DNA from 2 places in the Microbispora sp. NBRC 16548 genome. Region 2 is predicted to be linked to the other one. Evidence: riboswitches for the same ligand, from Rfam matches in the RefSeq annotation. Region 2 holds a riboswitch; the other holds the start of a gene.

Region 1 (15,410 bases), on a different contig from region 2:
ACGAAGGGGTGACCCGTGAAGGCCGTCGTCATGGCGGGCGGGGAGGGGACACGGCTGCGGCCGATGACCGCGAACCAGCCCAAGCCCCTGCTCCCCATCATCAACCGGCCGATCATGGAACACGTGCTCCGGCTGCTCAAGCGGCACGGGTTCACCGAGACCGTGGTGACCGTGCAGTTCCTGGCCGCGCTGATCCGCAACTACTTCGGCGACGGCGACGAGCTGGGCATGACCCTCCACTACGCCACCGAGGAGGTCCCCCTCGGGACGGCCGGCAGCGTGAAGAACGCCGCCGACAAGCTCCGCGACGACCGCTTCCTGGTCATCTCCGGCGACGCGCTCACCGACATCGACCTGACCGACATGCTCCGCTTCCACCGCGAGAACCGGGCGCTGGTCACCATCGGGCTCAAGCGCGTGCCCAACCCGCTGGAGTTCGGGATCATCATCGTGGACGACAGCGGCCGCATCCAGCGCTTCCTGGAGAAGCCCACCTGGGGCCAGGTGTTCTCCGACACGGTCAACACCGGCATCTACATCATGGAGCCGTCGGTCCTCGACGAGATCGCCCCCGGCCAGTCGGTCGACTGGTCGTCCGACATCTTCCCCGACATGCTCGCACGGGGCTGCCGGCTGTTCGGCTACGTGGCCGAGGGCTACTGGGAGGACGTCGGCACGCACGAGAGCTACCTCAAGGCCCAGGCCGACGTGCTGGAGGGCAAGGTCAAGGTCGACTTCGACGCGTTCGAGCTGGCCCCGGGCGTGTGGGCCGCCGAGGGCGCCTCGGTGGACCCCGAGGCCGTGCTCAAGGGCCCCCTCTACATCGGCGACTACGCCAAGGTCGAGGCCGGCGCCGAACTGCGGGAGTACACCGTGCTCGGCAGCAACGCCGTCGTCAAGGAGGGCGCCTTCCTCCACCGCGCCGTGGTCAGCGACAACGTGTACGTCGGCCCGGCCGCCCACCTGCGCGGCTGCGTGATCGGCAAGAACACCGACGTGATGACCGGCGCCAGGATCGAGGAGAACGCCGTCGTCGGCGACGAGTGCGTCATCGAGGCCGAGGCGTACGTCTCCTCCGGCGTGAAGATCTACCCGTTCAAGACGATCGAGGCGGGCACGGTCGTCAACACCAGCGTCATCTGGGAGTCGCGCGGCCAGCGCAGCCTGTTCGGCCCCCGCGGGGTCTCCGGGCTGGTCAACGTCGAGATCACCCCGGAGCTGTGCGTACGGCTGGCCAGCGCGTACGCCACGACGCTGCGCAAGGGCGACACGGTCGTCACCTCCCGCGACGCCTCGCGCGCGGCACGGGCGCTCAAGCGGGCGGTGATCAGCGCGCTGAACTCCAGCGCGATCAACGTGGTCGACCTGGAGGCCGCCGCCCTGCCGGTCGCCAGGTTCAACACCTCGCGGGAGAACGTCCGGGGCGGCATCGCCCTGCGCACCACGGCGGGCGACCCCCAGAGCGTCGACATCGTGTTCATGGACGAGACGGGGGCCGACCTGTCCCAGGCGGCCCAGCGCAAGCTGGAGCGGGTCTTCTCCCGGCAGGAGTACCGGCGCGCCTTCCCCGGCGAGATCGCCGAGCTGACCTTCCCCGCGCGGGCCGTCGACACCTACGCACGGGAGCTGCTGGCCTGCATCGACATGTCCGGGGTGAAGGACACCGAGATGAAGGTCGTGGTCGACTGCGCGGGCGGCACCTCCTCGCTCGTGCTGCCGAGCCTGCTGGGCCGGGCCGGGGTCGACGTGCTCACCGTGAACAACCGCCTCGACGACGGCTCGCCGACCGAGACGCTCGCCGAGCGCCGCCGCGATCTGCAGCGCCTGGCGGAGCTGGTGGCCTCGGCACGGGCCGCCTTCGGCGTACGGTTCGACCCGGTGGCGGAGCGGGTCTCCCTGGTGGACGAGATGGGCCAGCTGATCAGCGAGGAGCGGGCGCTGCTCGTCGTGCTCGACCTGGTGGCGGCCGAGCGCCGGGGCGGCCGGGTGGCCCTGCCGGTCACCACGACCCGGGTGGCGGAGATGGTGTGCCGCTTCCACGGCGTGCAGGTCGACTGGACGGCCACGAGCCTCGACACGCTGACGCGGGCGGCCCGGCACCCCGACACGATCTTCGCCGGCGACGGGAAGGGCGGCTTCATCGTCCCGGAGTTCGCGCCCACCGTGGACGGCCTGGCGGTGTTCCTGCGCCTGCTCGGCCTGGTCGCGCGCACCCGGCTCTCGCTCAGCCAGATCGACGCCCGCATCCCGGAGGCCAAGCTGCTCAAGCGGACCGTTCCCACGCCCTGGGCGCACAAGGGGGCCGTGATGCGCTCGGTCGTCGAGGCGGCCGAGGGCCACCGCCTGGACACCACCGACGGCGTCCGCGTCGTGGAGGACGACGGAAGCTGGGCCCTCGTCCTGCCCGACCCCGCCGAGGCCGTCACCCACCTGTGGGCGGAGGGCCACGACATGGACACCGCCCAGGCGCTCCTGGAGCACTGGGCCCACGTCGTCGAACAAGCCGCCGGCGCCCACTGACCCCCCAAGCAAGGTATGGCGCGAACCGTCCCGCGAGGGACCCGCGGCTACCCTCACGCGAGGATTACGGTGCGCAACCCTCACGCGAGGGGCGCGGCCGCGACTGGACTGAGGAGCGCCCGGAGCGAGGAACGAGCGAGGACGCGACGAGGGCTGTGCTCATGGCGCGCCTCCGGCATGACGACGCGGCCTGAAGGCGCCCCGAGCCGCCGCGCCGGAGGCGCGGCAATACAACACGTGTGGCGGGATGGACCTTGAACCTCCGCTGGCTGTAGCGTTGGTCAGTCCACGCCCAGCCGCGGTCTTGACCTTTGTGCCTGATCAGCGTAAGTTGCGGCATTCGCAGTTTGAGCCAGTCCTAGAGCAAGTCGTGAGAGAGGCCGAGCCGTTCGATGCCCAGCGTCTACTGCACGCAGTGCGGTCATGCCAACCCCGAGGATGCCCGTTTCTGTTCACGATGCGGTTCGCCGCTGAGCGCTCCGGCGCCCGTCGCAGCCGACACGACCTCGACGATCTCACTTGAGGCGCTTGAGGCGGAGACGGGCCAGACGCTTCTGCCGGACAGGGCCGCGGTCGAGCAGTTGCCGCCCGGCACGGCTCTGCTGGTGGTCATGCGGGGCCCGAACGCGGGGAGCCGTTTTCTGCTCGACAGCGACCTCACTACGGCGGGTCGCCACCCGGAAAGCGACATTTTCCTGGACGATGTGACGGTGTCCAGGAGGCACGTGGAGTTCTACCGGCGCGGCGGCCAGTTCACCGTGCGTGATGTGGGCAGCCTCAACGGCACCTACGTCAACCGGGAGCGCATCGAGGAGTCCCCGTTGCAGGGCGGCGACGAGGTGCAGATCGGCAAGTTCCGGCTGGTGTTCCTCACGCGTGGTCCCGGAGGGCTGTGATCGGTGAGGAGGAGGAGTCATGAGCGCGCAGGCCGTACGGGCGTTCATGAGCATCGGGGAGGTGCTCGCCCTGCTGCAGGGCGAGTTCCCGGACGTGACCGTCTCCAAGATCCGGTTTCTGGAGGGTGAGGGGCTGATCGAGCCCCAGCGGAGCCCGTCGGGGTACCGCAAGTTCACCTTCAACGACGTCGAGCGCCTGCGGTACATCCTGCGTGCGCAGCGTGACCAGTACCTGCCGCTCCGCGTGATCAAGGATCAGCTGGACGAGCAGGCGGCCCGTCCGCACGCCGTGTCCGACGGCGCCCCGCCCGTGCGTCTCAGCCGGGAGGAGCTCATCGAGGCCGCAGGCATCGACGAGGAGACCCTGGCCGAGATGGAGAGCTTCGGCCTGGTCGCCCCCGTGGCGCGCCGTTACGACGGCGAGGCGCTGGAAGTCGCGCGCAGCGTGGGGGCGCTGGCGCGGTTCGGCCTGCAGGCGCGGCACCTGAGGGCGATCCGCGCCGCGGTGGAGCGGGAGGCCGGTCTCATCGAGCAGGCGGTGGCCCCGCTGCTGCGGCGCAAGGCGCCGGGGGCGATCGCGGAGGCGGACGAGACCGCCCGGGAGATCTCCGGACTTCTCCAGGAACTTCACAATGCGTTACTGCGTGGGAGTGTTCGCGGCGTTCTGGGGCGGTGACCGGCACATCCGCACCTCCGTGGGTGTTACGTTGAACTTCTGGTGATATGCCGCGACGCTTGAGACGGAGCCGCCCGTGTTGCAGATGGAGGTCGTGGGGGTTCGCGTTGAGATGCCCACCAACCAGCCGATCGTTCTCCTGAAGGAGACGAGCGGTGATCGGTACCTGCCGATCTGGATAGGCATGACCGAGGCGACCGCTATCGCGTTGGCCCAGGCGGAGGAGCCGCCGCCCCGGCCGCTGACCCACGACTTGTTCCGTGACGTTCTTGAGGCCTTGGGGGTGCGGTTGCGCACCGTCAACATCGTCGCGCTCCGCGATGGAATCTTCTTCGCCGATCTGGTCTTCTCCAACGGCGTGGAGGTCAGCGCCCGTCCTTCGGACTCGATCGCGCTGGCGTTGCGTACGGGCGCGACGATCTACGCGAGTGAGGACGTGATCCAGGAGGCGGGCGTGAGCATGCCCGACGACCAGGAAGACGAAGTGGAAAAGTTTCGCGAGTTCCTGGACAAAATCACACCGGAAGACTTCGGCCGGGCGGGCTGACGTGCCGGACGATTTCGGGAGATTACGCTTCACGACGCGCCGGACGGGGTCGTTGACTGACGATGGCCCCGGTCCTACGGTGCAAGGGAAACCACGGTTGTAATTCACGAACCCCCAGATCAGACCGTGGGATGAGAGAAAGCCGGAGGTCCGCAGTGGCGGTCAGCAGCGGCGAGGGTAAGTCGGCCGGCCAGCACGACCCGGTTCGGCAGGCGGCGCGCGAGCGCGCCGGCGAACAGGGCCTGCTGTTCGACGAGCAGCCGACGGCGCTGCCCCAGGGCATCGGATACCGCGGGCCCACGGCGTGCGCGGCTGCCGGGATCACCTACCGGCAGCTCGACTACTGGGCCCGGACCGAACTGGTGCTCCCGACGATAAGGGCCGCCCAGGGATCCGGGTCCCAGCGACTGTACAGCTTCCGCGACATCCTCGTCCTGAAGGTCGTCAAACGTCTTCTGGACACGGGGGTCTCCCTCCAGCAGATACGCACCGCCGTGCGGCATCTGCGCGACCGCGGCGTCAACGACCTGGCCCAGATCACTTTGATGAGCGACGGCGTGAGCGTCTACGAGTGCACGAGCGCCGACGAGGTGATCGACCTGCTGCAGGGTGGCCAGGGCGTGTTCGGCATCGCGCTCGGGCGGGTGTGGCGGGAGGTCGAGGGATCGCTGGCCGAGCTTCCGGGCGAGCGCGCGGAGGCAGCTCCGGATGCGGAGGGGGACCATCCCTCGGATGAGCTGGCCCGCCGGAGAAAGGCCCGCAGGACCGGCTGAGCGGATGCCCCGGCGAGCGCTGGGCCGCGGCGGGCCGAGCGGAGGCCGGGGTCGTGCCCGGAAGTAGTCAGGCGCGTGTGGCGGTCCTGGCCGGAGGCAGGTCGAACTCGTCGTCGCGCATCCGCAGCAGGGCGACGGAGGCGCCGGCGAAGCCCACGGCCGCGGCCACAAGGCCGATGCCCGAGGCGACGTGTCCGGGCATGAACGGGTGCGTGAACCCGCCGGCCGCGAGGACGATGCCCATCCAGGCGGGCGCCGCGCCGCTGCGCCAGAGCGCGAGGCCGAGCAGCAGCAGGCCGACGACGATGCCCACGATGAACAGCAGGCCCGCCACCAGCTGTACGGGGTCGTCCTCGAGCGCGTTCTGAATCCTCGACGCGGTTGCCACGTCGAAGTGCCTCGTCGCCGTCAGGTACGCGAGGTCGTCGCCGCCGCGGATCAGGGGGAAGCCGGCCAGATCGCCGAGCAGCGCGAGGAGCGCCCCCGCCGTGGTGAGCATGGGAGCGCCGCGACGGGCCACCCAGGCCACCGCGAAGGTGGCCGGGATCAGCCCGACCAGGAACGGCAGGGCGAACCATCGGATCGCGCCCGCCGCCTGCTCGTGGGCCGCGTACGCCGCGACCGTGGCCTCGAACGACTCGCCGCCGTCCACGGGGCTCAGGATGTAGTGGATTCCCATGCCGAGTATGGGGAGCGGGGCGACGACGGCGAGCAGCACCCGCCAGAAGCCGCGCACGTCCCGGAGCGGTCTGCGGGCGGTGGCACGGGTGTCGGTGTCCGGCTGCATGGCGGTCCTCTCGAAAGGTCTGGTGGTCGTCCGGTCGGGTCCGACGGTGACGGCCGCACGCCCCCGCCGTCGTGGGCGCGGACTCCCGGTCCGGTCCCGGCCGCTCCCGCCGGCTCTGGGGACGCGCCCCTATGGCCGATGGGAGCGGCGGGACCCGATGATGAGTCCATGGCAGTCAGGCGCGCCGGCCCGGTCGCGGTGCTCACCCTCACCACCGTCGTGGTCGCCGCGGCGTGGGTGTCGTGGTTCCTCGGCGGGCTCACCTTCGCCGACGCGGCCGACGACTCCTACTTGCTGACCAACAGCGCCCAGGCGCTGACTTTCACCACGTTCGGCGCGACGGTGCTGGCGCACCGGCCCGGGCACCGCGTCGGGCTCCTGTTCGTGGGGTACGGCGCCTGCTACAGCCTGAGCGTGGCCTGTCTGGGGCTGCTCTCCGGCGCGGTGGGGCTGCCGGAGCGGTGGGCGCGGGCGGTCGAGCTGCTCGGCATCACCGTGTGGATCCCGGCGCCCGCCGTCTGCCTTCCGCTGATCATCCAGCTGTTCCCGGACGGCAGGCCGTTGTCCCGGCGCTGGCGACCGCTGGCCGTCGCGACCCTCGCCGTCCTGCCGCTCACGCCGATCCTGACACTGCCGGTGGCGGCCGGGGTCGCCGAAGGGGGATCGGTCACCGCGGGCGACCCGATCCTGCCCCCCGCGGCAGGCGAGGCCGCCCTGCGGCTGACGCCGGTGTTCGCCGCCGCCGACGCGCTGGTGCTGCTGGCCTCCCTCGGCGTGCTCGGCCTGCGCATCCGCCGGTCGCGCGGCGTGCCGCGGCTGCAGCTCATGTGGCTGATGTGGGGAGTGGGACTGTTCGCGACGCTCAACGTCCAGCGGATCGTGACGACCGACGGGCCGGTGCTGTTCCTGCTGACCCTGCCACTGATCCCGGCCGCGGCCACGGTGGCGATCCTGCGCCACCGGCTGTACGACATCGAGCTGATCGTCAACCGGTCGCTGGTGTACGGGGTGCTCACGCTCGGCGTCGTGCTCGCCTACCTGGGCGTCGTCGCGGGGCTGTCCGCGCTGGCGCAGGACCGGCTGTCGGCCACGCCCGTCATCGCGACCGCGGCCATCGCCCTCGCTTTCGCGCCCGCCCGCTCCGCCGTGCAGTCCGCGGTGGACAGGGTCATGTACGGCCAGCGCCGCGATCCCGCGGCGGCCGCCGCCCGGGTCGGCCTGCGGCTCGGCACCGGCCTCGACGGGGTGCTGCGGGCCGTGTGCGAGGCGCTGCGGCTGCCGTACGCCGCGGTCAGCTCCGACGGCCGGCTGGTCGCGACATACGGTGTGCCGCCGCAACTGCGGCACACCGTGTCGCTGGAGGTGGCCGACGGGCCGCCCGCCGACCTGCTCGTCGGGCTGCGCGCGGGGGAGAACCGGCTGTCCGGCGCCGACCGCCGCGCCCTCGGCCTGCTGGCGGCCCCGGTCGGCCTGGCCCTGCAGGCCGTGCGTCTGTCGGAGCAACTGGGCGAGTCGCGCACGCGGATCGTGGCAGCCCGGGAGGAGGAGCGCCGGCGGCTGCGCCGCGACCTGCACGACGGCCTCGGCACGGTGCTCACGGCGGTGACCCTCAAGGCCGACGCGGCCCACAATCTGCGCGACAGCGACCCGGTGCGGAGCGGGCGGCTCCTGCTCGACCTGCGCGCCGACCTGACTGCCGCGATCGCCGACATCCGGCGCCTCGTCTACGATCTGCGCCCGCCCGACCTCGACGAGCTCGGACTGCTGGGCGCGCTGCGCCGGCGCGCCCAGCAGGCCTGGCGGCGCGAGCACGCCGGATGCGTGGTCACGGTCGACGCCCCGGAGGACCTGCCGCCGCTGGCCGCCGCGGTGGAGGTGGCCGCCTTCCGCATCGCCACCGAGGCGGTCACCAACGCGCTGCGCCACGGCGGGGCGACGGCGTGCCGGGTCTCCCTGCGGGCCGATCACGCCCTGCACGTGGAGGTGAGCGACAACGGCTCCGGGGGCGCCGGCGCCTGGCCGCACGGCGTCGGCCTGCGATCCATGCACGAGCGGGCAGCCGAACTGGGCGGTACGCTCACCGCCGGCCCCACCGACCGCGGCGGCCGCGTCCACGCCCGCCTTCCACTGGAGCAGACATGACCGCCGGGGAACCGATCAGGATCGTCGTCGTCGACGACCACCCGCTGATGCGGGAGGGCCTGCGTGCCCTGGTGACGTCGCTGCCGGACATCGAGGTGGTGGGCGAGGCCGGCGACGGCGACGCCGCCCGCCGCGAGGTCCAGCTCACGCGCCCCGACGTCGTGGTCATGGACCTGCACATGCCGGGCGTCGACGGGGTGGAGGCCACCAGGGCCATCGTGCGCGCCGTGCCCGCCGCCCGGGTGCTCGTACTCACGATGTTCGAGGACGACGAGTCGGTGTTCGCCGCGATGCGCGCCGGAGCCTTCGGATATCTGGTCAAGGGTGCGAAACAGGAGGAGATCGTCCGGGCGGTCCGCTCGGTCGCGGCCGGCCACGCCGTCTTCGGGCCGAATGTGGCCCGCCGGATCATCGACTTCTTCGCCGGCGGGGCCTCCCTCGCGCCGGGCTCCGCTCCTGTCCCCGAGCCCTTTCCCGAGCTCACCGCGCGTGAACGGGAGATCCTCGACCTCATCGCGGCCGGACGGTCCAACCCCGCGATCGCCCGGCACCTGACCATCAGCGGCAAGACGGTCAGCAACCACATCACCGCCATTTTCGCGAAGCTGGCGGTCGCCGACCGGGCCGAGGCCATCGTCCGCGCCCGCCAGGCCGGTCTCGGCGCCGATCTCGCGCCGGGTGCGAGTCGGGCGGATCCGGGGTAACGGGTAGAGTGGACACGGCCGACGACCTCGTGCGGGAGAGACCCCTGGCCTTCAGGGGCGCCGAAGGAGCAAACCTCCCCGGAATCTCTCAGGCATCCGTACCGCACGGACGAGGCGACTCTGAAAAGCAGGCCCGCCGGCCAGGCGGCGCCTCACCGAAGGGGAAAGCCGGGCTCGACGGCCCGGTGAAGCTCTCAGGTCCGATGACAGAGGGGGAGACCGCTTCACGACCGGCCGCGCCACGCAGGGCGCCGGACGGTCGCCGCAGGTCTCGACCCGCCCAGGAGGCCCCTGTCATGACCGATCGGTCCACGCTTCGCGATCTTTCCGCTCCGCCCTTCGCCACCCGTCATATCGGTCCCTCCGAGGCCGGCCGCGCCCGGATGCTGGAGGCCGTCGGCTACGAGTCGGTGTCCGACCTGCTCGCGGTGGCCGTGCCCGAGGCCATCCGCACGCGCGGCCCGCTGAACCTGCCCGAGGCGGTGGGGGAGGCCGAGGCCCTGGCCGAGCTGCGCGCCCTCGCCGGCCGCAACCGGGTGCTGACCCCGATGATCGGCCTCGGGTACCACGACACGATCACCCCGGGTGTCGTCCTCCGCAACGTGATGGAGAACCCCGGCTGGTACACCGCGTACACGCCCTACCAGCCGGAGATCTCGCAGGGGCGGCTGGAGGCGCTGCTGAACTTCCAGACGGTCGTGTCGGACCTCACCGGCCTCGACGTCGCCGGCGCGTCCCTGCTCGACGAGGCGACGGCCGCGGCCGAGGCGATGACGCTGGCCCGGCGGGCGAGCAAGGTGAAGACCGACGTGTTCGTGGTGGACGCCGACGCGCTGCCGCAGACCAAGGCCGTGCTGGCGACCCGCGCCGAGCCGCTCGGCATCACGCTGGTGGAGTCCGACCTCGCCGGCGAGCTGCCCGAGTGCTTCGGAGTCCTCGTCCAGTATCCGGGCGCGAGCGGCCGGGTGGCGTCCTTCCGCGCAATTGCCGAGCGGGCGCACGCCCAGGGGGCGCTGCTGGTGGCCGCGGCCGACCTGCTGGCGCTGACCCTGCTGGAGGCTCCGGGCGAGCAGGGCGCCGACATCGCGGTCGGCTCCTCCCAGCGCTTCGGTGTCCCGCTGGGCTACGGCGGCCCCCACGCCGCGTACATGGCCGTCCGCGAGGGCCTGCAGCGGCAGATGCCGGGCCGCCTGGTCGGCGTCTCGCTGGACGCCGACGGCCGCACGGCCTACCGGCTGGCCCTGCAGACCCGCGAGCAGCACATCCGGCGGGAGAAGGCCACCAGCAACATCTGCACCGCGCAGGTGCTGCTCGCCGTCATGGCGTCGATGTACGCCGTTTACCACGGCCCGGAGGGCCTCAGGAGGATCGCCCAGCGGGTGCACCGCCACGCGGCCGTCCTGGCCGCCGGGCTGCGCGAGGGCGGCGTGGAGGTCGTCCACGACGAGTTCTTCGACACCGTGCTCGCCCGCGTGCCCGGGCGGGCCGCTCAGGTCGTGGCCGCCGCCGCGGAGCGGGGCGTGAACCTGCGCCTGGCCGACGACGACCACGTCGGGGTCGCCTGCGACGAGAAGACCACCACGGACCACCTGCAGGCGGTCTGGGCGGCGTTCGGCGCGCCCGAACTCGTGGTCGAGGACCTCGACCGGGTGACCTCCGACGCGCTCCCGGCCGACCTGCAGCGGACCTCGGACTTCCTCACCCACCCGGTGTTCCACTCCCACCGGTCCGAGACGGCGATGCTGCGTTACCTGCGGCGGCTGCAGGACAAGGACATCGCGCTCGACCGCTCGATGATCCCGCTGGGCTCCTGCACGATGAAGCTCAACGCGACCACGGAGATGGAGCCGGTCACCTGGCCGGAGTTCGCCTCGATCCACCCGTTCGCGCCGGCGGAGCAGGCCGAGGGATACGCCGAGCTGATCGCGACGCTGGAGGGCTGGCTGGCCGAGGTCACCGGCTACGACCGGGTGTCGATCCAGCCGAACGCGGGTTCCCAGGGCGAGTTCGCCGGGCTGCTGGCGATCAGGTCCTACCACCGCTCCAGGGGCGAGGGCGGCCGCGACGTGTGCCTCATCCCGTCCTCCGCGCACGGCACCAACGCCGCCAGCGCCGTCATGGCGGGCATGCGGGTGGTCGTGGTGGCCTGCGACGAGAACGGCAACGTCGACGTCGCCGACCTCGCCGCCAAGATCGACAAGCACCGCGACGCGCTCGCCGCGATCATGGTGACCTACCCGTCCACCCACGGGGTGTACGAGGAGACGATCGTCGAGATCTGCGAGCGGGTACACGAGGCCGGCGGGCAGGTCTACGTGGACGGGGCCAACCTCAACGCGCTGGTGGGCCTGGCCAAGCTGGGCGAGTTCGGTGCGGACGTCTCCCACCTGAACCTGCACAAGACCTTCTGCATCCCGCACGGCGGCGGTGGTCCCGGCGTCGGCCCGGTGGCGGTCAAGGCGCACCTCGCCGAGCACCTGCCGGCGCACGTGTCCGCCGCGCCGTACGGCTCGGCGGGCATCCTGCCGATCTCCTGGGCGTACGTCAGGATGATGGGCGCCGACGGGCTGCGACAGGCCACCGAGCAGGCGATCCTGTCGGCCAACTACCTGGCCCGGCGGCTGGCGCCGCACTATCCGGTGCTGTACACCGGCAGGGACGGCCTGGTCGCCCACGAGTGCATCGTCGACCTGCGCCAGATCACCAAGGAGACCGGCGTCACGGTGGACGACGTGGCCAAGCGGCTGATCGACTACGGCTTCCACGCGCCCACGATGTCGTTCCCCGTCGCCGGGACGCTCATGATCGAGCCGACGGAGAGCGAGGACCTGGCCGAACTCGACCGCTTCGTCGACGCGATGATCGCCATCCGGGACGAGATCGCCAAGGTGGCGTCGGGAGAGTACGACAAGACCGACAACCCGCTCCGCAACGCCCCGCACACGGCCGAGTGCCTCACCGCCGACGAGTGGGCCCACCCGTACTCGCGGGCGGTGGCCGCCTACCCGGTGCCCGGCCTGCGGGACGACAAGTACTGGTCGCCGGTGCGCCGCATCGACCAGGCGTACGGCGACCGCAACCTCGTCTGCTCCTGCCCGCCCCTGGAGGCGTACGAGGACTGATCAGTTGGGTATGTCGGCCCCGCCCGGCGGCCGGTCTCGTTAAGATCGCGGTGATCGTTCCTCATCACCTGCGACCATGCGAGGCCCCTGTATGACGGCCATCGATTCCGGGCGGCGGTCCGACCGGCTCGACCACGCGCGCCGGCTCGCCGAAAGCGGCGACCTCGACGGCGCGGCCGCGATCTTCGCGGAACTCGCCGCGGACGAGGACGCGCCGGAGCGCGGCGAGGCCGGCGAGGGTCTGTCCGTCGTCGTCGAGCGGATGGCCGAGCGGCTGCTGGAGGACGGCGAACCCGAGCGGGCCGCCGACGTCCTGCTTGAGGCGCTGTCGGTCAGCGCGGTGGCCGACCCGGCGCGCCTGCGGGTGCTGCTCGGCATGGCGCACCTGGAGATGGCGTGCGCGCAGTTCGCCGGGGCGGTGGAGGACAGCCGCCAGGAGGGGGCCGACGCAGGCACCGGCGCGCTCGCGATCGAACTGCTGGCCCGCACGCTGCCGCTGCGGGGCCGCGACGCCGACGCGGAGACCGTGTGGCGCTACGGCCTCGACCACCCCGACGAGGCGCTGGCCGACCAGGTACGGCTGCGCCTCGGCAGGGACGTCCGCCCCCCGATGGAGGCCGGCGCGGCCGGCTGAGGGCGCTCAGCCGGCGGCGGTGACCGACGGGCCGGACCACCGCTCCCGGCGAGACCTGCCTCGCGGGCGGCCGCGCCTCGCGTGGAGATCGAGGACAACCGGCGCCGATGGACGCCGGGTGGTCCCGCCGGGTGTCAGCGCTGGGAGCGGCGGCTGATGGCGTAGGCGAAGTTGACCGCGACGATCCCGCCCCAGGCGAGCAGGAGCCCCGGAAAGTGCCCGGCCCCGGCCGCGATGGCGGTCAGCGGGATGCCGATGCCGAGTGAGCCGAGGGCCAGTCCCACGGCGCCGTCCTTCTGCTTGGGCTGGTTGCCCGGGGGCTGGTGGTGCAGCTGGGCCGCTACCTCGTTGCGTACCCGCGCGGCGATCTCGACGTCGAGCTTGTCGAGGAACGACTCGACCAGCGCGTCCTCGTACTCAGGTCCGAGGTCGCGGCGGGCCGCCATGACGGCGCGCAGGTCCTCGCGGGTCGAGGCGGCCGCCGGCGGCGGAGGGGCGGGGCGCCCGGGCGCGGGCGGCTGCTGCGATGCGATGTCCGTCACCGTGACATTCTGGCTCCTTTCGCGAGCGCGTGCCATCCTCCGATCGGAGGGTCGCCTGCTCCTGCTCCGGTCGGACCCGCTACCGTCGCCGCATGGAGATCGAGACTCCGTACGGCCGCGCCCTGGCCGAGGTGGACGAGGCGGCCGATCCCCGGCTGCTGCTGGTCCTGACCCATGGGTCCGGGGGAGGTGTGGACGCCCCCGACCTGCTCGCCGTACGGGAAGCGGTGCTGGCGATCGGGGGGACCGTCGCACGGGTGACCCAGCCCTTCCGGCTGCGCGGCGCGCGGGCGCCGGGGTCGGCGGTCAAGCAGGACGAGGCGTGGCTCTCGATCGTCGCCGCGCTCCGCGAGCGCCACCCGGGCCTGCCGCTCGTCCAGGGCGGGCGGAGCAACGGCGCGCGGGTCGCCTGCCGCACCGCGCGCGCCGCCGGGGCCGAGGCGGTGGTGGCGCTCGCGTTCCCGCTCCACCCGCCGGGCAAGCCGGAACGGTCACGGGCGGAAGAACTGCGGCAGGCGGGGACCCCCGTGCTCGTGGTCAACGGGGATCGGGATCCGTTCGGCGTGCCGGACGAGAAGGACGCCGCACGTCTCGTGGTCCTCCCGGGGGAGGGGCACGAGTTCAAGAAGGACCCCGCCCGGGTGGGCGGGGTGGTGGCGCGGTGGCTGCTTTCGCCTCCGCCGGCGGAGGGCTAGGCCGCGCTGATGGCCATGTCGGTGGGGCGGTGCGGGGCGATGACGCCGCCGTCGGGCAGCAGCTCGCCGGTGTCCTCGAACAGCACGACGCCGTTGCAGAGCAGGCTCCAGCCCTGCTCAGGGTGACAGGCTATCGTGCGGGCGGCTTCTCGGTCCTTTGCATCCGCGCTGGGACAGGCCGGTTCATGAGGGCACATCGCCGGGGCTCCGTGTCTTTATCGTTCGCTCTTGTTTGTCTTCCTGGTGTCCGTGGGGTATGACGCACACCACACTGGACTACACCAGTTTGCGGCTCGGCCGCATCCGTACGACATAGTCAGTTCGGAGCATTTCCGCCGGTCGGGCAGGGGACCCGGCCGCACCCCGAGCAGGCTCACGCACACTGATGTGACCTAGTACACAAGAATGCCCCATAGGAGGCAACGGTCCGGCCTCGACACGCCGACGGCCGGGTAACCGAGAGATCACAGATTCCGGTCACCGAACGCGACCGATGCGGACGGCCCGTAAATCCCCAGGTCTCAGCCGCCGAGGCCTGCGATCAGCGCATTGAGGCCGTGCTCGAAGTCGCGCTCGCCCTCGGCGGTGCGCGCGTCGCGCACCTCGGCGTCCGGATCGGCCCACCCCGACTGCTGGACCTCCACCGCCACGCTGCCGAAGACGTAGGCACGCAGCGCGCGGACCGCTCCGGCCGGGTCGCCCGCCCCCGACTCGCGCAACTGCTCGGTGTGCTCCGTGATCGCGATGAGGGCCGATCCCTTGGGCGGCTTGGTCAGGGCAAGCGACAGCACGCCAGGATGTTCGAGCAGCGCGGCACGGCTCGCACGGGCCCAGGCGCGCGCCCTGTCCTGCCAGGTGGTGGCGGCGGCCGGATCGACCTCCACGGTCGTCACGTGCTCGGCGAGGGCGTCCATCAGCGCCTCCTTGCCTCGCGGCAGGTGGTGGTAGATCGCCATGGCCTCCACCTGGAGGGCGTCGCCGAGACGGCGCATGGTCAGCCGGCGCAGGCCCTGGCCGTCGGCGATGTGCAGGGCGGCGTCGATGATCCGCTCGCGGGACAGGGGGACGGGTGGTCGCTTGGCAGGCACGGCGATCATGCTGCCATATCGATCCTTACTTCGTAAAGGGCGGCGCACCCTGCGGTGCGAGCCCCCGCGCGGAGCGCGTACGCTACCGACTGCGACGCGAGTTCGATTGCGCGAGACCGATCGCGCGAGTTCGATACCGAAGGGGCTGACGATGGCGTTTTTCCGTCCGCGGGTGAGCCGGGAGGCGGAGGTCCGCTACCACGCGGATCTGGAGATCCGGAAGGACTTCGACCACGTGCTGGAGAAGGTCCGGGTGGCGCAGCGGCGGTTCCAGGAGGCGAAGG
Region 2 (15,410 bases):
GCTCCAGATCTTCCCCTTCAGCAGGGTGATCATGGCGAAGACGAGGTTGACGAAGAGGAACGCGGGGGCCGTCCAGCCGCCTCGGCCGTCCGCGCCGTTCCAGGCGAGCGGGCGCAGCCCGAGCAGCAGCAGGCCGGTGGCCGCGATCGCCACGAAGACCGCGTCCACGGAGGTGCGGCCCTCTTCCTGCCAGTAGACGTCGCGCAGGTGCAGGATCAGCGCGAACTCGTCGAGCACGAGGGCGGCGCCCACGCCGAACACGGCCGAGGAGAAGGAGTACCACCCCGTGGACACGTCCGACAGGACCAGCCCGGCCACCCCGCCGAGCAGCGTCAGCACCACGCCGAACACCACGTGGTGGATGTGCATCTCGCCGACGCTCACGTTGCCGAGCCACCGCACCCGCGCCCTGATCAGCCGTACGTTCACCCGCGTGAAGACGAACGCCGTGATCAGCGCGACGAAGAAGCAGAAGAGCGGCAGGCGGTGCGCCTCGATGATGCGTTCGCGAAACCAGTAGGTCATGAAGCGATCCCCCGGCCTCCGATGCTACGACGCGGCGGGAGTGGTCAGGCGAGAAAGCCGCGCAGCAGGGCCGCCGTGCCCTCCAGGTGCTCGGCCACCGCCCGTTCGGCCGCCTCGGGGTCGCCGTCCAGGATCGCGGCGGCGATGGCGGCGTGCTGGACGGCCGCGTGCTCGATGTTGGGCCGCAGCACGGGGATCGCGTTGAGCAGGTCGGTCACCCGCAGCCGGGCGTCGGCGCACGCGGCGGCCAGCAGCGGCGAGCCGCTCAGCTCCGCGATCGCCAGGTGGAACGCGATGTCCATCCGGCGGTAGTCGGCCGGCGCCGCGTCGTTCACCCCGGACAGCCGGGCGGCCAGCGTCTCCCGCCGCCGCGGGGTCAGCTCGGTGGTCGCGAGCACCCGGGCCGCCCCGCACTCGACGGCCATCCGGAACGTCAGCGCGTCCTCGAGATCGTCTTCGCCCATGCGGGTGACGGCCCTGCGCAGGTCGCCCTTGCGGGGGCTCGGCGGCCGGTAGACGACGAAGGCCCCGCCGTACCGGCCGCGCCGTACGTCGAGGTAGCCGGCCTCCTGCAGGGCGCGGATCGCCTCGCGCAGCGTGACCCTGCTGATGCCGAGCCGGGTGGCCAGCTCGCGCTCCGGCGGCAGCTTCTCGCCGTGCGGGACGACGCCGAGCTTGATGGCCTGCAGCAGGCGCTCGACGGTCTCCTCGAACGCGTTGCCCGCCCGCACCGGCCGCAGCAGCGACACCGCGCCGGTGATCCCCACGGCCGCGTACCGCGACGCGGACGCGGCCGGAGTCCGGGGGCCGGAGACGGACGCCTCCGCCGGGGTGATCTCCATGCGCATCGTCCCTCCACCCGTCACCACGGGTCCCCCGTCCCTGCGATCGAGGTTAAACCCCCCGGACATTGTTGACGACGAGGGGAACATGGTGCTTGCATGCCCTCAATGGTCTGATTCCAGACTTTTGGACGGGAGGCACCGTGCTCAGCGTGGAGCGACTCCGCGATGACGTCGAAGCGGGCCGCGTGGACACGGTCCTGCTCGCGGTCACCGACATGCAGGGGCGGCTGCAGGGCAAGCGGCTGTCGGCGCGGTACTTCCTCGAGGAGGTGCTGGACCACGCCGCCGAGGGCTGCAACTACCTGCTCGCCGTGGACGTCGACATGAACACCGTGGACGGCTACGCCATGTCGTCCTGGGAGCGCGGCTACGGCGACTTCGTCATGCGGCCGGACCTGTCGACGCTGCGCCGCGTGCCCTGGCACGAGGGCACCGTGCTGCTGCTTGCCGACCTGGTGTGGGAGGACGGCGCGGACGTCGTGGCCTCCCCCCGGCAGATCCTGCGCCGCCAGCTCGCCAGGCTCGCCGAACGCGGCTGGACCGCGTACGTCGGCACTGAACTGGAGTTCGTCGTCTACGACGACAGCTACGAGCAGGCCTGGCAGCGGGGCTACCGCGACCTGACCCCGGCCAACCTCTACAACGTCGACTACTCGCTGCTCGGCACCTCCCGCATCGAGCCGCTGCTGCGCAAGATCAGGCTCGGCATGGAGGGCGCCGGGCTGTACGTCGAGTCCGCCAAGGGCGAGTGCAACCTCGGCCAGCACGAGATCGCCTTCCGGTACGCCGACGCACTGACCACCTGCGACAACCACGTGTTCTACAAGAACGGCGCCAAGGAGATCGCCGCCCAGGAGGGCAGGTCGATCACGTTCATGGCCAAGCCGAACCAGCGCGAGGGCAACTCCTGCCACATCCACATCTCGCTGCGCGACGCCGACGGCACCCCCGTGATGGCGGGCGGCGAGCCGTACGGGCTGTCGGAGACCGGCCGGCGCTTCGTGGCCGGGCAGCTCGCGGCGATGCGGGAGCTGACCATGCTCTACGCGCCCAACGTCAACTCCTACAAGCGGTTCGTGCCCGGCAGCTTCGCCCCGACCGCCGTCAAGTGGGGCGTGGACAACCGCACCTGCTCGCTGCGGCTGGTCGGCCACGGCCCCTCCCTCCGGATCGAGAACCGGGTGCCGGGCGGCGACGTCAATCCCTACCTCGCGGTCGCGGCCATGATCGCGGCCGGGCTGCGCGGCATCGACGCCGGGCTGGAGCTGGAGGAGCCGTTCGGCGGGAACGCGTACGACTCCGGGGCGGAGCGGGTGCCCGCCACGCTCCGCGACGCCCTGGCGCTGTGGGAAGGCTCGCCGATCGCCGATGAGGCGTTCGGCAAGGACGTGGTCGAGCACTACGCCAACAACGCGAGGGTCGAGCTGGCCGCCTTCGACGCGGCGGTCACCGACTGGGAGCTCTATCGGGGGTTCGAACGGCTGTGAAGATAGTCAATCCGGCGACCGAGGAAGTGATCGCCGAGGTCGAGATGGCGGACGCCGCCGAGGTGGACCGCGCGGTCGAGCGGGCCGCCCGGGCCTTCCCCGCCTGGCGTGCGGTCGCCCCGGGCGAGCGGGCCCGGCTGCTGCGCCGCTTCGCGCAGGTCGTGGAGGACCACGCGGAGGAGCTGGCGCGGCTGGAGATCACAGGCGCCGGCCACACGGTGGGCAACGCCCGCTGGGAGGCGGGCAACGTCCGCGACGTGCTGAACTTCTACGCGGGCGCGCCCGAGCGCAACCACGGCAAGCAGATTCCGGTTCCCGGCGGGGTGGACGTCACGTTCGCCGAGCCCCTGGGCGTGGTCGGGATCATCGTGCCGTGGAACTTCCCGATGGTCATCATGACCTGGGGAGTCGCCCCGGCCCTCGCCGCCGGCAACACGGTGATCGTGAAGCCCGCCGAGTGGACCCCGCTGACCGCGCTGCGGCTGGCCGAGCTCGCCCTGGAGGCCGGGCTGCCCGAGGGCGTGCTCCAGGTCGTCCCCGGCGAGGGTGAGGTCGCCGGCGCCCGGCTCGTCGAGCACCCGGACGTACGGAAGATCGTGTTCACCGGCTCGACCGAGGTCGGGAAACTGATCGGCGCCAAGGCGGCCGAGCAGGTCAAGCGGGTGACGCTGGAGCTGGGCGGCAAGAGCGCCAACATCGTCTTCGCCGACGCCGACCTCTCCCGGGCGGCGGAGTCCGCCCCTATGGCGGTCTTCGACAACTCCGGCCAGGACTGCTGCGCCCGTTCGCGCATCCTGGTGGAGCGTTCCGTCTACGACGACTTCCTCGCGCGGCTGTCGCAGGCCGTGCGGGAGGTCAAGGTCGGCGACCCGAACGACCCGGCGAGCCAGATGGGCCCGCTGGTCAGCGCCGAGCACCGGGAGCGCGTCGCGTCGTTCGTCACCCAGGCCGACGTGTACGCCGCCGGGTCGTGCCCGACCGGCCCCGGCTACTGGTTCCCGCCCACGGTGCTGGCCGGCTCGTCCTCGGAGTCCTTCCGCAGGGCGTTCACCGAGGAGATCTTCGGGCCCGTGGTGTCCGTCGTGCCGTTCGAGGACGAGGCCGACGCCGTACGGATCGCCAACGACACGGCGTACGGCCTGTCGGGGTCGATCTGGACCCGCGACGTGGGCCGGGCGCTGCGCGTGGCGCGGGCCGTCGAGGCGGGCAACCTGTCGGTCAACTCGCACTCCAGCGTCCGCTACTGGACCCCGTTCGGCGGCTTCAAGCAGTCGGGCCTCGGCCGGGAGCTCGGCCCGGACGCCCTGTCGGCCTTCACCGAGACCAAGAACGTCTTCATCTCCACGGAGTAGATCAATGCAGCGTTTGCAGGACCGCGTCGCCGTCATCACCGGGGCGGGCAGCGGCATCGGGCTGGCCACGGCCCACCGGTTCGCCCAGGAGGGCGCCAAGGTCGTGGTGGCCGACCTCGACGAGGAGGCCGGCGCGAAGGCGGCCGGGGAGGTCGGGGGCCTGTTCGTCAAGGTGGACGTGGCGAACGAGGACGACGTGGCCCGGATGTACCGGACCGCGTTCGAGGAGTTCGGCAGCGTCGACATCGCGTTCAACAACGCGGGCATCTCGCCTCCGGACGACGACTCCATCCTGGAGACCGGCATCGACGCCTGGCGCCGGGTGCAGGAGGTCAACCTCACCAGCGTCTACCTGTGCTGCAAGCACGTGATCCCGTACATGCAGCGGCAGGGCAAGGGCTCGATCGTCAACACCGCGTCGTTCGTCGCGGTGCTGGGCTCGGCCACCTCGCAGATCTCCTACACCGCCTCCAAGGGCGGCGTGCTCGCGATGAGCCGCGAGCTGGGCGTCCAGTTCGCCCGCGAGGGCATCCGGGTCAACGCGCTGTGCCCCGGACCTGTGGACACCCCGCTGCTGCGGGAGCTGTTCGCCAAGGACCCCGAACGCGCCCAGCGCCGTCTCGTCCACGTGCCGATCGGCCGTTTCGCCCGGGCCGAGGAGATCGCCGCGGCGGTCGCGTTCCTCGCCTCCGACGACGCGTCGTTCATCACCGCCTCGGAGTTCCTGGTCGACGGCGGCATCTCCGGCGCGTACGTCACTCCGCTGTAAGGGGTATGCCCATGGCCCGTCCCGTGATCGGCGTGACGTGCTACGTCGAGCCGGCGAGGTTCACCGTCTGGGACATGCCGGCGGCGCTGCTGCCGTACATGTACGTCGACCACATCGCGCGGGCGGGCGGCCAGCCGGTCATCCTGCCGCCCGCAGGGGAGCCCGCCGCGCTGGCCGGGCGACTGGACGGGCTGATCATCGCGGGCGGGGGCGACATCGACCCCGCCCGGTACGGCGCGCCACCCGCCGAACAGACCGGATACGTCCGGGAGTTCCGCGACGAGGCGGAGTTCGGGCTGATGGAGGCCGCCCTGCGCACCGGCCTGCCGTTCCTCGGCATCTGCCGGGGCCTGCAGGTGCTCAACGTGGCGCTGGGCGGCACCCTCCACCAGCATCTGCCCGACGTGGTCGGCCACACCGCCCACTCCCCCGCCCCCGGGACGTTCGGCCGCCTCCCCGTACGGCTCTCGCCGGAGTTGGCCAAGATCTACGACGGCGAGGACCTGACGCCCGCCCACTACCACCACCAGGCGATCGACCGCCTGGCGGACGGGCTGGCGGTCACCGCCCGCTCGGACGACGGCACGATCGAGGCCGTCGAGGTCACGGGCGCGGCGTTCGCCCTGGCCGTCCAGTGGCACCCGGAGGCCGACGAGGACGGCCCGCTGTTCCACGCCCTCGTCGCCGCCGCCCGCCACTGAGGGTCCCGCGGGATCGGCGCCGTCTTCGCCGGCCATCCCGCCGAGCGTGCCGACCGGCTCCCGGAAAACCTCGCCCGTCATAAGCCGTACCTCCCCGGGCCGGCGCCGCACCGCGCCGATCATCGCGTAATCGGCGTCACACTCTCACTCCGCCGGCATGACAGTCGGCGAGAGCTTGATCTGTAACCGATTTCATTTAGGTTATCGGCGTATCGGCGCGCACGGGGCCGGGCATTGCGGCCCACAGTGCGGCGTTTATGGGCTCCGGAGCGGCCGACATACAAACGGCATATTTTTGACTCAAGCCGCCGGAGAGAGATATGGTCAAATGGCGATCAAAGCCGCATCGTCGGCGCGTTCACGCTGCTTTCGTGCGAGGGGAACCGTGTTATACGCCGTGCTCGGACCGTTCCTGGCCATGAAACCCTCAGGGGATGTCATCGCCGGGCTCGCCCCGAGGCACCGGCAGCTCCTCGCACTGTTCCTGCTCAATCCGAATATCGCGGTTCACCGGGACCGGCTCATCGATCTGTTGTGGAATGGCCGTCCCACTAAATCGGCGCCGCGGAATCTTACCACCTACATCGCACAGGTGCGGCGGCGGCTCTCGCCACGCGACCCCGACCTTTCTCCGCTGCACACCGTGGACGGCGGCTACCTTCTTTCCGTCCCGCCGGGATCCGTGGATGCTGCAGTATTCAACCATTTCGCGGCGCAGGGCAGAATCGCTCGCGAAAATGGCGATTACCACAATGCGGCGAGGATGTTCGAGAACGCGCTGAGCCTGTGGCGGGGCGACGCCCTGCTCGCCATGAGGCATGTCGACGAGCTCTCCGCGTGGGCCGAACGGCTCGACGAGGACCGGCGCGCGGTGACCGAGGACCTCTTCGACGTACGGCTGGCGCTCGGGCACCATCACGAGATCGTCGGCGGCCTTGCCCAGTGGGCCCGGCGCCACCCGCTGCGCGAACGGCCGCACCGGCAGCTCATGCTGGCGCTGCACCGATCGGGCCGCACCCACGACGCCTCGGCGTCCTACCAGCGGCTGCGCCGCACCCTGGTCGACTGCCTCGGCACCGAGCCGTCCCCCGACACGCAGGCCCTCCACCAGCGGATCCTCACCGGCGACGACCTTCCGTCCGCCCTGATGCGCCTCCGCGCGGGGCATCGGCCGCCGCGCGAGTGCGATCACAGACCGTAACGAAAGCCCGCAAGGACGGATACCTTGATCGAGGAAATCGGGGCGATCCTGCCGGTTACGGGGATGGCGGCGAACCACTAGGCTTGCAGCACACCGGTGATCCCGTGCGGGAGAGCGTCCTGGCATCCGGTCAGGGCCCCTGAAGGAGCAAGCCCTCCCCGCGAACCTCTCAAGGCAAAGGACCGTGCGGGCCAGGTGACCTCTGGAAAGAAGGCCGGAAGGCCTCGCCGAAGGTGAAAGTCCGGCAAAGATCGGACGAAGCTCTCAGGCGCCGATGACAGAGGGGGAGGATGCCCGATAGTCAAACGCAGCATCCGTCCTTCCGAGGTGCGCATGTCCCGATCCACCCCGCTCCGCGAGATCCACCAAAGTCTGGGCGCGACCCTGACCGACTTCGCGGGCTGGCAGATGCCCCTGCGCTACGGCAGTGAGTCGGCCGAGCACAACGCGGTGCGCACGGCCGCGGGGCTGTTCGACCTGTCCCACATGGGGGAGATCTTCGTCGTCGGCGCGCAGGCGGGCGAGGCGCTCGACCGCGCTCTCGTGGGACACCTCAGCGTCCTCGCGCCCGGCCGGGCCCGCTACACGATGATCGTGAACGAGACCGGCGGCATCCTCGACGATCTCATCGTCTACCGCCTTGACGAAGACCAGTACATGGTCGTCGCCAACGCCTCCAACTACGCCCTCGTCGCCCGTGAGCTCGCCGACCGGGTCCGGGGCTACGACGCGCGGGTGACCGACCGGTCGGACGAGTACGCGCTGGTCGCGGTGCAGGGCCCGCGCAGCGCCGAGATCCTGACCGCGCTGACCGACGCCGACCTCGACGATCTGAAGTACTACGCCATCGTCCCCGGCGTCGTCGCGGGCACGCCCGCCCTGATCGCACGCACCGGATACACCGGCGAGGACGGCTTCGAGCTTTTCGTGCTGAACGAGCACGCCGCGCCCCTGTGGAACGCCCTCGCCGAGGCGGGCAAGGACGCCGGGCTCGTCCCCGCCGGCCTGTCGGCCCGCGACACGCTGCGCCTGGAAGCCGGCATGCCGCTGTACGGCAACGAGCTGAGCGCGGCGATCACGCCGTTCGACGCGGGACTCGGCCGGGTCGTCCGCTTCGACAAGCCCGGCGACTTCGTGGGTAAGGCCGCCCTCGAGCGGGCAGCGGAGAACGGCGCCAGGCGGCGCCTGGTCGGGCTGGTGGCGCGCGGCCGCCGCGTGCCCCGCCACGGCTACCCCGTCACCCGCGAGGGCGCCGTCGTCGGCGAGGTGACCAGCGGCGCCCCGTCGCAGTCCCTCGGCCGCCCGATCGCCCTGGCGTACGTCGACGAGGGCGCCCTGGAGAAGGGTGGCCTGGCCGTGGACATCCGGGGCAGCCAAGAACCGGTCGACGTCGTCGATCTGCCTTTCTACAGGAGGAGCAAGTGAGCACCATTCCGGACGACCTGAGCTACACCAAGGAACACGAGTGGGTGGCCGGGATCGAGGACGGCCTCACCGTGACGGTGGGCATCACGGCGTACGCGGCCGAGCAGCTCGGCGACGTGGTTTACGTGGAGGTGCACTCGGAGGTCGGCTCGACGGTCGCGGCCGGCGACGCGGTCGGCGAGGTGGAGTCCACCAAGTCCGTGAGCGACATCTTCGCGCCGGTCGGCGGCGAGGTCGTCGAGATCAACTCCGCCGTCGTGGACAACCCCTCGCTGGTCAACTCCGACCCGTACGGCGAGGGCTGGCTGTTCCGCGTGCGCGTGGAGGAGGCGCCGGAGGACCTGCTGTCGGCCGCGGAGTACACCGCGCTGACCTCCGGCGAGTCCTGACAGCCGGCTGAGAGGCGACGGTCAATGGCGATCAGCGTCTTCGACCTGTTCAAGGTGGGGATCGGGCCGTCCAGCTCGCACACGGGCGGCCCGATGGCGGCGGCGCACAAGTTCGTCCGCGGGCTGCACCAGGACGGGCTGCTGGAGAAGGCGACCCGGGTCGACGCCATCCTGTACGGCTCGCTCGGGCTGACCGGCAAGGGCCACGGCAGCGACAAGGCGGTCCTGCTGGGCCTGTCCGGCGACAAGCCCGAGCTGGTCGACGTCGACACCGTCGACGAACGGCTGGCGGCGATGCGGGCGAGCGGCACGGTCACCTTGTACGGCGTGCACGAGATCCCGTTCGTGGTCGGCGAGCACCTCGTCTTCGAGCGCAAGCTGTCGCTCCCCCACCACCCGAACGGCATGCGGTTCACGGCGTACGCCGACGACACGGTGCTGCGCGAGAAGGTGTACTACTCGGTCGGCGGCGGCTTCGTGGTGGACGAGAACGCCACCGGCGCCGACCGGATCAAGCCGGACGACACGGTGCTGCCGTACGCCTTCACGACCGCGCACGAACTGCTCGCGCACTGCGCCGAGACCGGCCTGTCGATCTCCGGCCTGATGATGGAGAACGAGAAGGCCTTCGGCCGTACGGAGGAGGAGATCCGGGCCCGCCTGCTGCACCTGTGGTCGGTGATGGCCGAGTGCGTACGGCGCGGCACCGGCCGCGAGGGCGTCCTGCCGGGCGGGCTCAAGGTGCGCCGCCGGGCCCACCAGCTGTACCGGCGGCTGCAGGGCGAGACCGACGGGACCGACCCGCTGCGGGCGATGGACTGGGTCACGCTGTTCGCGCTGGCCGTCAACGAGGAGAACGCCGCGGGCGGCCGGATCGTCACCGCGCCGACCAACGGCGCCGCCGGCATCGTCCCGGCCGTCCTGTCCTACTACATGCGCTTCCTCCCGGGTGCCGACGAGGACGGCGTCGTCCGCTTCCTGCTCACCGCGGGCGCGATCGGCGTGCTGTTCAAGGAGAACGCCTCCATCTCCGGCGCGGAGGTGGGCTGCCAGGGCGAGGTCGGCTCGGCCTGCTCGATGGCGGCGGCGGGCCTCACCGAGGCGCTCGGCGGGACGCCGGAGCAGGTCGAGAACGCCGCCGAGATCGGCATCGAGCACAACCTCGGCCTGACCTGCGACCCGATCGGCGGGCTCGTCCAGATCCCGTGCATCGAGCGCAACGCCGTCGCCTCGATCAAGGCGATCGCCGCCGCCCGCATCGCGCTACGCGGCGACGGCCGCCACTTCGTGTCGCTGGACAAGGCGATCAAGACGATGCGCGACACCGGCAGGGACATGCTCGACAAATACAAGGAGACCTCGCGCGGCGGCCTCGCCGTCAACGTCATCGAGTGCTGAACCTCGCGCCGCCGTCGAGCGCCATGATGTCGCGGATGTGACGCATGTGCGGCTCGCCAATATCGTGGTGACTTCCCGTCGAGGAGGAGGGCCGTCACGTGAGGTGGCGCGAGGCGCTGCGCCCACATCGGGCGTTCCTGGTCGTGCTGGCGGCGGGCGTCGCGCTGCGCGCGCTCGCCGTGCTCGGCTACCGGCCCGCGCTGTGGTTCTGGGCCGACTCCTTCGCCTACCTCAGCTCGGCCCTCGACCTGCGGCCGCTGCCCTCGCGGCCGTCCGGCTACTCGCTGTTCCTGGCGGCGCTGAGCCCACTGGGGAGCATCACCGCCGTCGTGATCGTCCAGCACCTGCTCGGTCTCGGCATGGCCGTCTGCGTCTACGCGGTGCTGCGCCGGCGGACACGGCTGCCGGGCTGGGGAGCGGCGCTGGCGGCGGCGCCGGTGCTGCTCGACGTCCACCAGATCCAGCTCGAACACCTCGTCATGGCGGACCTGCTGTTCACCGCACTGGTCGTGGCCGCCGTGACGATCCTGCTGTGGCGCCCTCGCCCGGGCGCGTGGTCCGTCGTCGCGGCGCTGCTGCTGCTCGGGTTCGCCACGGTCACCCGCACCCTCGGGCTGCCCCTGATCGCGCTGGCGCTGCTGCCGGTGCTGTTCGCCGGACGCTGGAGGACCGCGCTCGCCGGGCTCGCCGCCGCGTCCGCCGTGCTCGGCGGGTACGCCGTCTGGTTCCACGACGCCCACGGGTCGTACGGGATGGGCGGCAGCAGCACATGGCTGTGGTCGCGCACGATGACCTTCGCCGACTGCTCGGTGATGAAGCCGCCGAAGGAGCTGGCGGTGCTGTGCCCGTCGGAGCCCAGGCTCGCCGCACCCGCCTACATCTGGGCCGCCGACTCGCCCATCCAGCGGGTGAAGAAGGACAAGGACCGGCTGGCGAGCGAGTTCGCCTCGCTGGCGATCCGCAGCCAGCCCCTCGACTTCCTGACGACCGGGCTGCACGACGCCATGTGGGCGTTCGAATGGGACCGGAAGGTCTACCCCGCCCCGGGCACGCAGAGCGCGTACGTGTTCCCCGCCACGGTGAAGCCGTTCACCTCCAAGGTGGCCTCCGGCGGCCGTACGGCGAGCGCGCTGACCACCGCCTACCAGGGGAGCTCCGGGGACACGAAGGTGGCCGAGCCGTTCGCGGGGTGGCTGCGCGCCTACCAGGAGCAGGGCTTCCTGCGCGGGCCGCTGCTGGCGGCGGTCCTGCTGGCCGGGCTCGCCGGGCTGGCGGCCCGGCGGTGGACGGCGCTGCTGCCCTGGGCCGCGGCGGCGGTCCTGCTCCTGCTGCCGCCCCTGATCGCCGCTTTCGACCACCGCTATGTGGTGCCCGTCGTGCCGCTCGCCTGCCTGGCCGCCGGGCTCGCCCTCGGCACGGGCGCGACCCCCGCGCCATGGCGCAGGGAGGGCCGGTCAGCGGCGGCGGACGTGCAGGCGAACGACCGCAAGCGCGTCGTCGCGGCCGACCGCGCGGCGAACGCGTGAGACCGCCGACTCGTCCAGCCGCCTGATCACCTGTCGCAGGTCGGCCGACCGCCGGAGCGACACCGACACCCGCAGCCTGCCGTCGCGCACGAGCCTGACCGAGATGTGGCCGATCCCGTCGATCCCCTTCAGCGCCACGCCGAGCATGGCGATGCCGGCGCCGGTGCGGCTGCCGACCCGGCCCCAGCCGAGTGCCATGAAGAGCCAGCGGGTCGCGACCAACGCGAGCACCATGGCCGCCCCGGCCAGCAGGGGCAGCGCCCACGGCTTCCCTTCGGCCACGCTCGCGTCGATCAGGGCCGCGCCGGGCCGCCCCCGCGCGGCGGTCAGCAGGCCGAACCCTCCCGCGACCAGCGCGAGGCCCACCAGCAGGAGCCCGACGCGGTTTCCCCAACGCGGACGCACGTCAGCCCCCTCTCCTGCGCAGCCGTACGACCACCTCCTGGCGGGACCGGACGCCGAGGCCCGACAGCCGGTCCCCGACCGCGGCGCCGACCTCGCGCAGGAGGGCGCCGGTCGTGTCCGCGTCGGCCACCACGGCGACCTCGATCCGCCTGCGGAGGATGTGGACGTCGGCCCGCCGGACGTGCTCGACCTCGCGGGCCGAGGCGGCGAGCGTCCGGCGCAGACCGGCGCGGGTCAGTCCCATCGCGAGCAGCGGGTCCCGGCATTCCAGGGGCATGAGCCGGGGACGGCCGGGAACGAGCGCGAGGGCCACCAGTCCCGCCCCGCACACGATCATGCCGATCGCGGCGACGGGGACGGCGGGGTCGGCCGTCGTGAGGTTCAGCAGCCGGGGCGGCAGCCGCCAAGGCGGGGACACGCCGAGCATGACGGCGACGACCACGGCGGTGAGCACCCAGCCGAGCAGGGCGATCACGGCGGCGACCACGACGGCGGCCGGGGTCCGGCCCGGCCGCAGGACGCGCACGGCGCTCCGCCGGCCCGCCGCAGCGCCCCTGCCGCCTGTGTCGCTTCCGGCACCCTGAGCGCCCTCGGCGCCCTCGGCGCCCGAGCCGCTGCCCGTGCCTCTGGCGCCCGAGTTGTTTCCGGCGCCCTTGGCGCTCCTCGCCGACGAACCCGCCAGGATTCCCTGCACGACGCTCATCAGCCGTTCACCCTTCCCGCTCACCGTGCCGCGTCCGCTCGGTAGTCACCTCACCATGGGTACACGGAGCGGTGACGGGACGGGCGGGTCACCCGCCGCCTTGCGCGATCATGGCGGCGCCACGGCGGAGTTTTTGCCCGGGCCCGGTTAACGTGAACCGCGCTCATGTATTTTCGGGCGACGCCGTACTAGGCTGCGCCCATGGACGACCGACAGCGCCTCGACCAGGCGACGGCCCACCTTGAGCCGCCCTTCGCCGTCCTCGACATGGACGCGCTCCGGTCGAACGCGGCCGCCATGGTGCGCCGGGCCAGGGGCAAGCCGATCCGGGTGGCCAGCAAGTCGATCCGCTGCCGGGCCGTGCTCGAACGGCTCCTGGCCATGGACGGCGTCTCGGGCGTCATGGCCTTCACGTTGCCCGAGGCGCTGTGGCTGGTCTCCACCGGCCTGCGGGACGTGCTCGTGGCCTACCCCACGGCCGACAGGACCGCGCTGCGCGCCCTGGGATCGGACGAGGTCGCGGCACGGGAGATCACCGTCATGGTGGACTCGCCCGAGCACCTCGACCTCATCGAGAGCCTGCGGCTCCCCCACCGGATCCGGGTGTGCCTGGACATCGACGCGGGGTTCGTGGCCTTCGGCGGCGCGTTCCGGGCGGGCGCGCTGCGGTCGCCGATCCGCGAGCCCGAGCAGGCCGCCGAGATCGCCGCACACATCGCCAAGCGTCCCGGGCTGCGGCTGACCGGGCTCATGGCGTACGAGGCGCAGATCGCCGGGGTGGGCGACGACGTTCCGGGACCGTACGGCCGCGCGGTGCGCTGGATGCAGGAACGGTCGCGCCGCGAGCTGATCGTGCGGCGCGGCCGGATCGTGCAGGCCGTACGTCAGGTCTCCGACCTGGAGTTCGTCAACGGCGGCGGAACGGGAAGCATCGAGAAGACCGTCGCCGAGCGGGCGATCACCGAGGTCGCGGCGGGCTCGGGGTTCTTCCACCCCCGGCTGTTCGACTTCTACCGGGGCTTCACCGGCCGTCCGGCGGCGCTGTTCGCCCTGCCGGTCGTGCGCAAGCCGGCTCCGGACGTCGTGACCGTGCTCGGAGGGGGCTACCCCGCCTCCGGGGCCCCCGGGCCCACCCGGCTGCCCCAGCCGTACCTGCCGGCGGGGCTCAGGTATCACTCGGACGAGGGGGCGGGTGAGGTGCAGACGCCGCTTCTGGGCGAGGCCGCAGCCGACCTCCGCCTCGGCGACCGCGTCTGGTTCCGCCACGCGAAGGCCGGGGAGCTGTGCGAGCGCTTCGCCGCCTTGCACCTCGTCGAGGGCGATCGGGTGGCCGAGGAGGTCCCGACCTACCGCGGCGAGGGCAAGACCTTCCTGTGACCGCCGGCCCGGCCCTGTGATCGTCTCTGTGATCGTCTCTGTGATCGTCTCTGTGCTCGTCCCTGCGAGAACGCGAACGCCGCCGTGAACCGCGTCACGGCGGCGGCGTCCGGCGGCGTGTCAGCGGGAGCGGCGGCGCAGCAGCACGATGGCCGCGCCCACGACGACGACCACGCCGATCCCGATCAGCACCGGAGCGATGTTGGGCGCCGGATACTCAGCGGGCTGCTCGCCCTCGCCGTCGGCCGGGGCGTACGTGCGCGGCCCCAGGACCATGTCCTCCACGGACGCGACGAAGTCGCGCGCGTTGGCCTTCGCCTTCTCGACGCCGCGCTCCGCGACCCGCTTCGGGCTCACCCGGTCCGCGATGGCGTCGACCGTGCGAGCGAGCTCCGCCCGCGTGCGCTCGATCTTCCGTTCCAGCGCATCGGGATCGGTGTCCGCCATGCGATCCCCCTCCTGTGGTATTCGTGTGTGATCAGTCTGCCAGGTCCGGCGGTCGCCCCGCACAGCGGCTGAGCCGGTAGTTTGGTTGACGCTTGCCCGCCGATCGCCGCGGGTCACCTTTTTCCGGAGGACGTGATGAGCAAGCTCCAGCCCGGCGACGCCGCGCCGGACTTCACCCTGACCGACGCCGACGACAACGAGGTCGCGCTGGAGTCGTTCCGCGGCAGGCGGGTCATCCTGTACTTCTACCCGGCGGCGATGACCCCCGGATGCACCAAGCAGGCCTGCGACTTCCGCGACAACCTCGGCGCGCTGACCGAGCAGGGCTTCGTGGTGCTGGGAGTGTCCAAGGACAAGCCCGCCAAGCTGCGGCAGTTCCGCGAGCGCGACGCGCTCACCTTCCCGCTGCTGTCCGACACCGGCCTGGACGTGCATAAGGCGTACGGCGCGTACGGCGAGAAGACGAACTACGGCAAGACCGTGATGGGCGTCATCCGCTCCACGTTCGTCATCGACCCCGACGGAAAGGTCGAGAAGGCCCTCTACAACGTGAAGGCCACCGGTCACGTCGCCCGACTCACGAAAGAGTTGGGGATTTCCTGAAATACCCCTTTCGCCACGCTCCCGGAATTGTCGGCGGCGGCCGATAACTTCCGGGGCATGGCGAAGTACAAGTACACCCCCGAGTTGCTCGCCGACGCGGCGGCCGCCGCGAGCAGCATCGCCGACGTGCTGCGCTATCTCGGCATCCCATGGTCGGGTGGCGCCCACGCCCACATCAGCCGCCGCCTCAAGCACTTCGGTATCGACACATCCCACTTCCTCGGCCAGGCCCACAGGCGGGGGCAGACCTCGCCGCG

What was found. Region 2 has a riboswitch for glycine ahead of gcvT (glycine cleavage system aminomethyltransferase GcvT). Riboswitches for the same ligand answer to the same signal wherever they lie in the genome.
Region 1: linked by a shared signal. The riboswitch ahead of gcvP (aminomethyl-transferring glycine dehydrogenase) and the one ahead of gcvT (glycine cleavage system aminomethyltransferase GcvT) in region 2 are both predicted to bind glycine.

The regions. Positions count from the first base shown of each region.
Region 1 is NZ_BSSF01000014.1:81,656-97,065, reverse strand. Features, by position in the region: gene clsA (cardiolipin synthase ClsA) at 1-12, shown strand, start outside; gene QSK36_RS32560 (mannose-1-phosphate guanyltransferase) at 16-2,520, shown strand; gene QSK36_RS32555 (FHA domain-containing protein) at 2,913-3,416, shown strand; gene ftsR (transcriptional regulator FtsR) at 3,436-4,092, shown strand; gene QSK36_RS32545 (bifunctional nuclease family protein) at 4,169-4,639, shown strand; gene QSK36_RS32540 (MerR family transcriptional regulator) at 4,795-5,412, shown strand; gene QSK36_RS32535 (hypothetical protein) at 5,480-6,199, opposite strand; gene QSK36_RS32530 (sensor histidine kinase) at 6,368-8,341, shown strand; gene QSK36_RS32525 (response regulator) at 8,338-9,045, shown strand; glycine riboswitch at 9,068-9,159, shown strand; gene gcvP (aminomethyl-transferring glycine dehydrogenase) at 9,342-12,167, shown strand; gene QSK36_RS32515 (hypothetical protein) at 12,259-12,801, shown strand; gene QSK36_RS32510 (hypothetical protein) at 12,936-13,343, opposite strand; gene QSK36_RS32505 (alpha/beta hydrolase family protein) at 13,436-14,038, shown strand; gene QSK36_RS32500 (DUF5999 family protein) at 14,035-14,235, opposite strand; gene QSK36_RS32495 (TetR/AcrR family transcriptional regulator C-terminal domain-containing protein) at 14,560-15,135, opposite strand; gene QSK36_RS32490 (hypothetical protein) at 15,278-15,410, shown strand, end outside.
Region 2 is NZ_BSSF01000008.1:113,941-129,350, forward strand. Features, by position in the region: gene QSK36_RS23140 (hypothetical protein) at 1-525, opposite strand, end outside; gene QSK36_RS23145 (FadR/GntR family transcriptional regulator) at 570-1,373, opposite strand; gene QSK36_RS23150 (glutamine synthetase family protein) at 1,520-2,857, shown strand; gene QSK36_RS23155 (aldehyde dehydrogenase family protein) at 2,824-4,209, shown strand; gene QSK36_RS23160 (3-oxoacyl-ACP reductase) at 4,214-4,978, shown strand; gene QSK36_RS23165 (gamma-glutamyl-gamma-aminobutyrate hydrolase family protein) at 4,990-5,679, shown strand; gene QSK36_RS23170 (AfsR/SARP family transcriptional regulator) at 6,077-6,880, shown strand; glycine riboswitch at 6,978-7,075, shown strand; glycine riboswitch at 7,076-7,171, shown strand; gene gcvT (glycine cleavage system aminomethyltransferase GcvT) at 7,214-8,305, shown strand; gene gcvH (glycine cleavage system protein GcvH) at 8,302-8,694, shown strand; gene QSK36_RS23185 (L-serine ammonia-lyase) at 8,719-10,092, shown strand; gene QSK36_RS23190 (hypothetical protein) at 10,191-11,618, shown strand; gene QSK36_RS23195 (hypothetical protein) at 11,547-12,023, opposite strand; gene QSK36_RS23200 (DUF6286 domain-containing protein) at 12,025-12,726, opposite strand; gene QSK36_RS23205 (amino acid deaminase/aldolase) at 12,928-14,103, shown strand; gene QSK36_RS23210 (DUF3618 domain-containing protein) at 14,224-14,550, opposite strand; gene bcp (thioredoxin-dependent thiol peroxidase) at 14,686-15,153, shown strand.